One region of the Neobacillus sp. B4I6 genome, then DNA from elsewhere that is predicted to be linked to it. Evidence: predicted binding sites of a transcription regulator. Region 1 holds the regulator's gene; each other region holds the start of a gene.

Region 1 (3,285 bases):
TCCAATATTGTTATGACCAAGACGAATCGCTTCCTCTTGTGCTAAAGCTAGAACTTTCTGCGCTCTTTCAGTAAAACGGCCGAACATCATATTCTCTTCCTCCCCACCTATTTTTCTTGCTCCATTTTTATTCGTTCCCTAATTAATGCTGCCCGTCTGATGTCTCTTTCATGTGGTCTTAATGAACCCCCAGCATATTGCTGTAAGAATCCTGGCTGGGTCAGTATCATTAATTCATTTAAGATTGTCTTAGGCATTTTATCAATATAACCCATATCTATTCCAAGCCGAACATCAGATAAACATCTAGCTGCTTCTTTCGATTCAATAATTCGGCTATTAGATAACACACCTAATGATCTGAACACTCTGTCTTCTAATTGTATGTTCGAAGTTTTTCGTAATGCTTCACGGGCCGACCTTTCTTGTGAAATGAGTTGACTTACAACCCCTCTTAGGTCACGGCCAATGTCCTCTTCTGATTTACCAAGTGTGATCTGATTAGAAATTTGAAATATATTACCTAATGCTTCGCTACCTTCACCATAAATTCCTCTAACAACAAGACCTAATTGGTGAATTGCAGGAATAATTTTATTAATTTGCTGTGTTAACATTAACCCTGGCAAGTGCATCATGACCGAAGCACGGAGACCTGTTCCAACGTTTGTAGGACAACTGGTTAAATAGCCGTGTTTTTCATCAAATGCGTATTGAATATTACTTTCAAGCCAATCATCGATTTCATTCGCAGCATCCAACGCTTCAGATAATTGCAAACCTGGATACAAGCATTGAATCCGGATATGATCCTCTTCATTAATCATAATACTAACTTCTTCATTTTCGGTTAATATAACTGCCCCATATGGTGAATCTTCAGCTAGATGAGGGCTTATTAAATGTTTTTCAACTAATACTCTTTTTTGGAGCGGTTGTAATTCTTCAATTTTCAACAATTCCATTTGGCCAAACTTTTGAATAGGAGACTGTTTTAAAATTTCTTCCATATTTTCAATAATCAATTTTGCTTCTTCATGTGAAAAAAGGGTTGGAAATTTATATGCATCAAAGTTACGAGCCAAACGAATACGGGAGCTAAGGACAATATCTGAATCCGGTCCTTCCGCACTCATCCAGGAGCTGACAGCTTGATTTAGAAATCGCTCAAGCGACATGTTATTCCCCTCCCTCGTGGCTGGCTGCTAAATTTTTCTCCAACTTTCGTATTTCATCACGAATCTCTGCCGCCTTTTCAAATTCTTCATTTTGGATTGATTCCTTTAGATTACTTTTCAATTCTTCAATTTGTTTACGAAGATGGATGCCTCCACCAATTCTCTTCGGTATTTTCCCATTATGTGTCCAGTTCCCACTATGAAGTCGTCTTAAAACTGGTATAAGTTGTTCTTTAAACGCTTCGTAACAATGGGAACATCCAAAGCGGCCTACCTTTAAAAACTGTGGAAAGGTCATTGAACAAGAAGCGCATTGAAGAATCTCCTCCTGGTGGAAGGGACTTTGGCTAGGCTTTTGAAAGTTCGGATCAATATTTAATAATCCTGCTAATAAATTATTAAAAGCAAAACCAGATTCCCCATTAAAAATGAACATTTCTCCCTTTTCCTGAGCACACTTTTCACAAAGATGTACTTCAGTCTTTTCACCATTAATGATTTTTGTAAAATGAAGCGCTGCAGGTCTTTGATTACATTCTTGGCAAATCATACTTTCACCTCTTACTCAGAAAAAAATTTATTTATATTTTAAAGATGTTAACATCGCTTTTAGCATTCTTGCTCTTAATTCATCTCGGTATGGAAGATCAATATAAAGAACGGAACGATCGATTACACTTAACATAATTTTCGCTTCCCGCTGTGAAATAATTTCTTCTTGTACGAGCCTTAAAATGACATCTTCTGCACTCGTTTGACTAACCCTGCCTTGTATTAGTGAGAGCAATTGATCAATTAAATGGGCCAAGTCATGGGATTGAACCTTCATAATCCTTATATACCCGCCACCGCCCCGTTTACTCTCCACAATATATCCTCTTTCAATTGTAAAACGGGTATTGATTACATAATTTATTTGAGATGGTACACATTGAAATTTATCAGCGATTTCACTTCGTTTAATTTCAACAAGATCCTTTTCACTTAATTCCAATACTTGTTTAAGATATTTTTCAATAATATCAGAGATGTTTCTCATCTTCCCACCCCCATTCTCTGACTTTGACTATATTTGACTAAATTATACTGAATTTTTTATGTAGATGCAACGATTCACTACTAATGATTTTCTCCAAATCTCGCTATTGTGAAACCTACATTAGTTAAAATATGTAGGGGTGGGGTGGTTGAATAAAAATGAGAACACAAAAAAGACAACCTTTTTGGCTGTCTTTGATTTGTATTTGGGAATGACCCTTTTATCAGTAACCTTTTGTCATTTAGAGCATTTACGATAGACATTTTCCCTGTTTACTTGTGGAGTCTTGTCCTTCGGAAGCCCTCCGATAGACATTTTCCCTGTTCACTTGTGCAGTTTTGTCCTTCGGACCCTCTCCGATAGACATTTTCCTTGTTCACTTGCGAGGTTTTGTCCTTCGGAACCCCTCCGATGGACATTTTACTCATTAACGGGCATGGTAAAACCCTAATCTTCTAACACTAAACAAGTTTCTCCTCATAGCAAAAAGACAACCATTTCTGGTTGTCTTAGATTTGCCTGGCAACGTCCTACTCTCACAGGGACGCGTGTCCCAACTACCATCGGCGCTGAGAAGCTTAACTTCCGTGTTCGGTATGGGAACGGGTGTGGCCTTCTCGCCATTGCTGCCAGACTATTTAATTGAGGAATCATTCCCTCAAAACTAGATAATGCAGAAGAAGTTGTAAAATGAGTATGCCTTATAAATTGGTTAAGTCCTCGAACGATTAGTATCAGTCAGCTCCACATGTTACCACGCTTCCACCTCTGACCTATCAACCTGATCATCTTTCAGGGTTCTTACTAGCTTGCGCTATGGGAAATCTCATCTTGAGGGGGGCTTCATGCTTAGATGCTTTCAGCACTTATCCCGTCCGCACATAGCTACCCAGCGATGCCCTTGGCAGAACAACTGGTACACCAGCGGTGCGTCCATCCCGGTCCTCTCGTACTAAGGACAGCTCCTCTCAAATTTCCTGCGCCCACGACGGATAGGGACCGAACTGTCTCACGACGTTCTGAACCCAGCTCGCGTACCGCTTTAATGGGCGAACAGCCCAACCCTTG
Region 2 (3,285 bases), 1.5 Mb from region 1:
ATGCTTCTCCATATATTCAGACATATCGATACGTATAATATGTTCCTCACTGTCGAATAAAGACTCGGCTAATGCTTTCGCTAGCTCAGTTTTCCCAACACCTGTCGGACCTAAAAATAAAAATGATCCAATTGGTCGATTAGGATCCTTAATTCCAGCACGCGCCCTGAGTACTGCATCTGCCACTAAATTTACTGCCTCATTCTGGCCGATGACTCTTTCGTGTAGGATGGATTCCAATTTTAACAGCTTTTCTCTCTCCCCTTCTACTAGCTTAGAAAGAGGTATTCCTGTCCATCTTGATACGATATTGGAGATTTCTTCTCCGGTAACTTCTTCACGAAGCAAACGTTCGTCTTTAGCAGTTGCCGTTTCGAGTTCCTTTAGTTCTTTTTCTGCTAACGGAATCTGACCGTGGCGAAGCTCTGCCGCTCGGTTTAAATCGTATTTATCTTCAGCTTGTTGAAGCTCCCTGCGAAGTTTTTCCAGTTGTTCTCTTTTCTCCTGCAATTTCTGTATACTTTGTTTCTCTTGAAGCCATTTTGCCTTCATTTCATTGGCTGTTTCTTTTAAATCAGCTAGTTCTTTTAGGAGTGCCTCCAGCCTCAACTTGCTCCCCTCATCAACCTCTTTACTTAAGGCAGCTTCTTCAATTTCCAATTGCATAACCCTGCGTGTTACCTCATCTAATTCGGTAGGCATTGAATCTATTTCAGTACGTATTAAAGCACAAGCCTCATCGACTAGATCAATTGCTTTATCAGGCAAAAAACGATCGGTGATATAACGATCAGATAATGTGGCTGCAGCAACCAAAGCATGGTCATGAATTTTAACACCGTGATGCACTTCATATCGTTCTTTTAACCCTCTTAAGATTGAAATGGTATCTTCAACGTTTGGTTCTTGAACCAGTACCTGCTGAAATCTACGTTCAAGCGCTGGATCCTTTTCAATATATTTTCGGTGCTCATCTAGAGTAGTTGCTCCAATACAATGAAGTTCACCACGGGCCAGCATTGGTTTTAACATATTACCTGCATCCATCGCGCCTTCCGTCTTACCGGCTCCTACGATCGTATGAATTTCATCAATAAATAACAATATTCGTCCTTCACTTTTTTTGATTTCATTTAGGACTGCTTTCAATCTTTCTTCAAACTCACCTCTAAATTTGGCTCCAGCAATTAACGCACTCATATCCAATGAGAAAATTGTTTTATCTTTGAGTCCTTCCGGTACATCTTTCCTAACTATCCTTTGTGCCAACCCTTCCACAATTGCAGTTTTCCCTACACCAGGTTCACCTATTAAAACAGGATTATTCTTTGTTTTCCTTGATAATATCCGAATTACATTGCGGATTTCAGAATCACGGCCAATAACTGGATCCATTTTTCCTTCTTTAACCTCAGCAACAAGATCCCGTCCATATTTTTTTAGTGCTTCGTATCCTACTTCTGGATTTTGTGATGTCACTCTTTGGTTCCCCCTAATTTCTTTAATTGCTCGCAAAACTTTGTCTGGTTGAATTCCAACGTTTTGTAAAAGCCTTCGCATTTCTGAATCCTTCGCGTAGACAGCAGCTAACAGAATATGTTCAACCGATAAATACTCATCAGAAAACTTTTTGGCAAACTCCTCGGCACTGACAAAAAGTTTTTGCAGCTTGGCTGTGATATAAAGTTTTCCCTGTTCAACCCCACTTCCCGTAACCTCTGGTTTTTTAGCAAGAGCCTCATTAAGGTTCTTGCTAATTTTTTCAGGAGGGATACCTGACTTTTCTAATATAGAAGAAATGAGACTATCTTCTTGATCCATTAAACATAAAAACAAATGGGGTTCATCAATCTCTTGATGATTTTTTTTGACAGTAAGCGACTGAGCATCCATTAGCCCCTTTTGTAACCTTTCTGTCATTCGATTCATGTCCATTTTTTAACACACCCTCTTTGACCAATTTTGACCTTTTCATTTATTATAAAACTTCATATATAAAAAGTAAATTTTGCAAAGAAGAAAAACAGCAAAAATTGCCCACTAACGCAAGGCGCAGGCAAAAGAAAAAGCCATCCCATGGATGACCTTTTCCTTATTTATTTATGGTTTCCGCTGATATGTCCAAACACGTTCATCATTTGATGTTTCAGGAAATGGATCTCCTGCTTTTAGTCTTATTTTTTTGGGATTATTAACATTGCTTTCCGTGTCACCGATTTCAACATACACACCATTATTAGGTGCTTTTTTTCCTGATTTAAACTGATGATTTTGACCCATTTTTTTCCCTCCTTCTCTTCTACATCTTTATTATTACCTTTTTGTTAGCGGCCCATTATTGGAATTTTTTGCAAATTATCTTATTAGTCGACATTATTTCCTAAGAAATACGCAAAGATTCTTTAAACTTTTGACGATTGTATGAACTTATCACTCATTTGTTGCTAATTATTCTTTGTTAACAATATAATTATAGTATTATCTAGCAAATTAAACCTTGACTGTCATTTTTTAAAATCAAATGAGCATTGAATTCGTACCTTTAAAGGTGGTTATGAGTATGCAGTCAGTAAAAGAAATGCCGGTAACACTGTCCCATCTTTTTGATACCGTTCACCATATAAAAAAAATTGAAAAAGGTACCTTTTTATTTCAAGAAGGATCTGTAGCCGATGAATTGTATATTGTTCAAAGTGGCATTCTTCAAATCAGCAAGATCATCCCTGACGGAAGAGAACTTACGTTAAGAATGTGCTCGTGGGGTGATTTTGTTGGTGAATTAAACTTATTTTCCCCTTCTTCAAGATATTTATTAAGTGCACGTGTTGTCGAGTGTGGTGAAGTAGCCGTTATTATGAAAGACACGCTTGAGGAAAAACTCTCACAAAATCTGGCACTTTCATTTGAATTCATTAAGTGGATGAGTCAGCAATATCGAAAAACACAAACCAAGTTTCGTGATTTGGTTCTTCATGGAAAAAAAGGGGGCTCTTTATTCCACACTTATTCGAATTACAAATAGTTATGGAATTAAAACCAATAAAGGAATATTAATTGAATTACCACTAACCAATCAAGAGTTAGCCAATTTTTGTGGTACATCAAGAGAAGTAGTAAATCGCTTGTTGAGCGATCTACGTAAGGCCGGTATCCTGTCAATAGATAAAGGAACAATTACTATTCATGATTTAGAGTATTTAAAACGGGAAATTGATTGTGAAGATTGTCCAACCGAAATCTGTAAAGTTGATTAGAATTGCTGCTGGCAAACAACTTAAAATAAAG
Region 3 (3,285 bases), 1.1 Mb from region 1:
GCTTCTTTTCCTAAAATGGCCCCAGGCTTAGGATTCAATGTTTGAATTTGATCGTAAACATCTTGTATATCCTTAAGGGTTACCTTTAGTTCTTTAGCAATTTTCTTCCACTTCTTTTCGGCGAATGGAATGAAATGATCGCCGATTATGTTTTGCGCTAGTTCGTTATCTGGATTTAGATAATAAATTTGCATCAATAGGCACTCTTGAAGGTTCCTTGCCCCGATGCCTGCTGGCTCCAGTGTTTGGATAATGGCCAAGCATTCTTCAACTGAATCTTCCATTACCCTTAGGTTTTGGGCGATTTCGCTAAGGTCCCCAAGAAAGTAACCGTTTTCATCTAAATTTTGGATAAGATGGCGTATTACACTTAATTGTTCCACCGATAGGTTCGTTATTTTTAATTGAGACAGTAAATAATCTTCAAGCGAAAATGGTTTGTCAGCTATTTGATCAATCCAGTCCTTTTCCGCTTTTTGGTGTTTGCGACGATTACGGTCAATGAGCGGATTCATTGGCTTGATATTGCCATTTTCAACCTGCAATAGGGGATTTTCAAGTGCCTTATCTTCTAAAAAAGCAGTTAACTCATGGGCAGAGTACTGCAACAATGCAATGGCCTGCGATAGCTCCTGTGTCATCGCCAATTTTAATGTTTGCTGCTGCCATAAACCGGCCTTCAAGTTCATTCGTATCCCCCCTGTTTTCTATTTTACACGAAAGAGGGAATTTCGGGTATTAGAAAATGATATTCGAGGATGGAAGTAAGCCTTTTTGAGGAATAAAGCTAAGTGGTTTTTGGATGAAGTTTTGTTTGTGTCCCGATTTCCGGTGGATTTGTGCCGATTTTCCATTTTATGAGCCATTTTGGAAAGGTTTTGTGCCATTTCGAGCATGTTTTGTGCCATTTTGGAAGGGTTTTATGCAATTAACCTTTTATTGGAAAACCTGAACTCTTTTTCAAAATAAAAAGCCTCCTGTTTTAAAAAACAGGAGGCTTTCATGATGCGCTCGGCGAGAATCGAACTCACATTTTAAGCTTCGGAGGCTTACGTGCTATCCGTTGCACCACGAGCGCTAAATTGTTGCGACTTACATATTATATGCCAGGTTCCGTCACATTGCAAGCAAAGAATTGTTTAAAATAGTCAGAAATGGTTATGCTGAATTAGGGAAAGTTGTCGAACATTTTTAAAGAGGTATTGTTTGACCTTTATTGACCATCAGTGTATGATAACTATACATATTACTTTTATCTTTACAATCAAAGGAGGAAGAAAAATGAATTTGATCCCTACAGTTATTGAACAAACAAACCGGGGCGAGCGTGCTTATGACATTTATTCCCGTCTGTTAAAAGACCGGATTATTATGCTTGGTAGTGCGATCGATGACCATGTGGCTAACAGCATTGTTGCACAATTATTATTCCTTGAAGCGGATAACCCTGAAAAAGATATTTCTTTATATATCAACAGCCCAGGCGGCAGCATCACCGCAGGTATGGCTATTTTTGATACAATGCAATTCATCAAACCAAAGGTACAAACTATTTGTATCGGTATGGCTGCATCCATGGGTGCATTCTTACTGGCAGCAGGTGAAAAAGGCAAGCGTTATGCGCTTCCAAATGCTGAAGTCATGATTCACCAGCCACTAGGCGGTGCACAAGGACAAGCAACTGAAATCGAAATTGCTGCAAAGCGTATCCTTTTCCTTCGCGAAAAATTAAATGGAATTTTAGCAGAACGGACTGGACAGTCGCTTGAAGTAATCAGCAAAGATACAGACCGCGACAACTTCATGACAGCAGAACGTGCAAAAGAATATGGTCTAATCGACCATATCATCACTCGTAATTTAATCGAAGATGAGAAAAATAAAAACAAATAAGTACAAAGAAGCAATCGGCATCCAGCCGGTTGCTTTTTTTTGCTAATAACCAAAAAAGGCCGGTTCCAATTGGCTCCGGTCCTCTTTCAGATCAATGTTCTTTTTGGATAAAATCAGCTAACGCTTCAATAGCAGATGCTTCATCATCGCCATCTGCTACTATATCAATCATGACACCTGAGCCAACAGCCAAGCTCATTAAGCCCATTATGCTCTTTGCATTTACTTTCTTGCCATCCTTCTCAAGGAAAATATCTGCAGAAAATCGGTTGGCTTCCTGAACAAAAAGAGCCGCAGGTCGTGCTTGAAGACCCGTTTTTAATTTTACTTCCACTTGTTTCACTAACATTACACAATTCCTCCTCATGGTTTTTTTACTCTATTTTTCTTGGAGCTTTGTACATAATTATTATCTTCAGGTAAGTCTTCACTCGATACATGTTATGTCTTTCACATGTTATCTTATACCTATGTTATTGTACTATAGGATAATCTACTCTCGAGTAACCATATCCCCTGCACGCAATTTCTCAGCAATCGCATCAATTTTTCTCAAGCGATGATTAATCCCTGATTTACTGATCGCACCACCGGAAACCATTTCCCCCAATTCCTTAAGGGTCACGTCCGTATAATTCAAACGGAGTTCTGCAATTTCTCTCAATTTTTCTGGTAAAATTTGCAGCCCGACCGTTGCATTGATGTAGCGGATATTCTCGACCTGCCGAATCGAAGCACCGATCGTTTTATTAAGGTTGGCGGTCTCACAGTTTACGAGACGATTGACTGAATTCCGCATATCTCGAACAATCCTTACGTCTTCGAAGCGAAGAAGGGCATTATGGGCACCTGCAACATTTAAAAACTCGGTAATCTTTTCTGCTTCTTTTAAATAGTTGATATAACCTTTTTTGCGCTCGAGAGTTTTGCTATTTAGTCCAAATGTATTCATCAATTCGCATAAAGAGTCATTATGTTCTTTATAGAGCGAAAAAATTTCCAAATGATACGAAGATGTTTCCGGGTTATTGACGGAACCGCCAGCTAGAAATGCACCGCGTAGATAAGAACGCTTACAACATTTCTTTTTTACAAGCTCTGGTGAAATATCATGGATGATGGTAAAACCCTCACCAATAATTTTTGTATCCTCGAGAATTTCTTTAGCCAGATGGGATAATCGGACAATATAGACGTTGTTCTTTTTCAGACGCATCTTTTTCCGAACAAGCAACTCTACCTGGACATCGTAACTCTTTTTTAATAATGTGTAGATTCTTCTGGCAATCGCAGCATTTTCGGTTTGAATATCAACAACTAACTTACGATTTGAGAATGAAAGGGAACCATTCATCCGGATTAAAGCGGATAGTTCTGCTTGAATGCAGCACG

What was found. Region 1 encodes CtsR, which represses protease genes until heat stress. Its sites were predicted from a motif close to ATGGTCAATAAAGGTCAAACA; they were not measured.
Region 2: a site for CtsR is predicted at 1,950-1,970, ahead of clpB (ATP-dependent chaperone ClpB). Genes of this name have one in related genera too.
Region 3: a site for CtsR is predicted at 1,204-1,224, ahead of clpP (ATP-dependent Clp endopeptidase proteolytic subunit ClpP). Genes of this name have one in related genera too.

What each region holds. Positions count from the first base shown of each region.
Region 1 covers NZ_JBNPWB010000002.1:5,106,578-5,109,862, forward strand. The annotation lists gene clpC (ATP-dependent protease ATP-binding subunit ClpC) at 1-90, opposite strand, end outside; gene QF028_RS27450 (protein arginine kinase) at 108-1,178, opposite strand; gene QF028_RS27455 (UvrB/UvrC motif-containing protein) at 1,180-1,728, opposite strand; gene QF028_RS27460 (CtsR family transcriptional regulator) at 1,756-2,217, opposite strand; rRNA gene rrf (5S ribosomal RNA) at 2,735-2,851, opposite strand; rRNA gene QF028_RS27470 (23S ribosomal RNA) at 2,926-3,285, opposite strand, start outside.
Region 2 covers NZ_JBNPWB010000002.1:3,557,867-3,561,151, forward strand. The annotation lists gene clpB (ATP-dependent chaperone ClpB) at 1-1,935, opposite strand, end outside; gene QF028_RS19720 (YjzC family protein) at 2,101-2,280, opposite strand; partial or broken gene QF028_RS19725 (Crp/Fnr family transcriptional regulator) at 2,561-3,254, shown strand.
Region 3 covers NZ_JBNPWB010000002.1:6,174,543-6,177,827, reverse strand. The annotation lists gene rpoN (RNA polymerase factor sigma-54) at 1-689, opposite strand, end outside; tRNA gene QF028_RS32540 (tRNA-Arg) at 1,007-1,078, opposite strand; gene clpP (ATP-dependent Clp endopeptidase proteolytic subunit ClpP) at 1,282-1,893, shown strand; gene QF028_RS32530 (HPr family phosphocarrier protein) at 1,985-2,242, opposite strand; gene whiA (DNA-binding protein WhiA) at 2,387-3,285, opposite strand, start outside.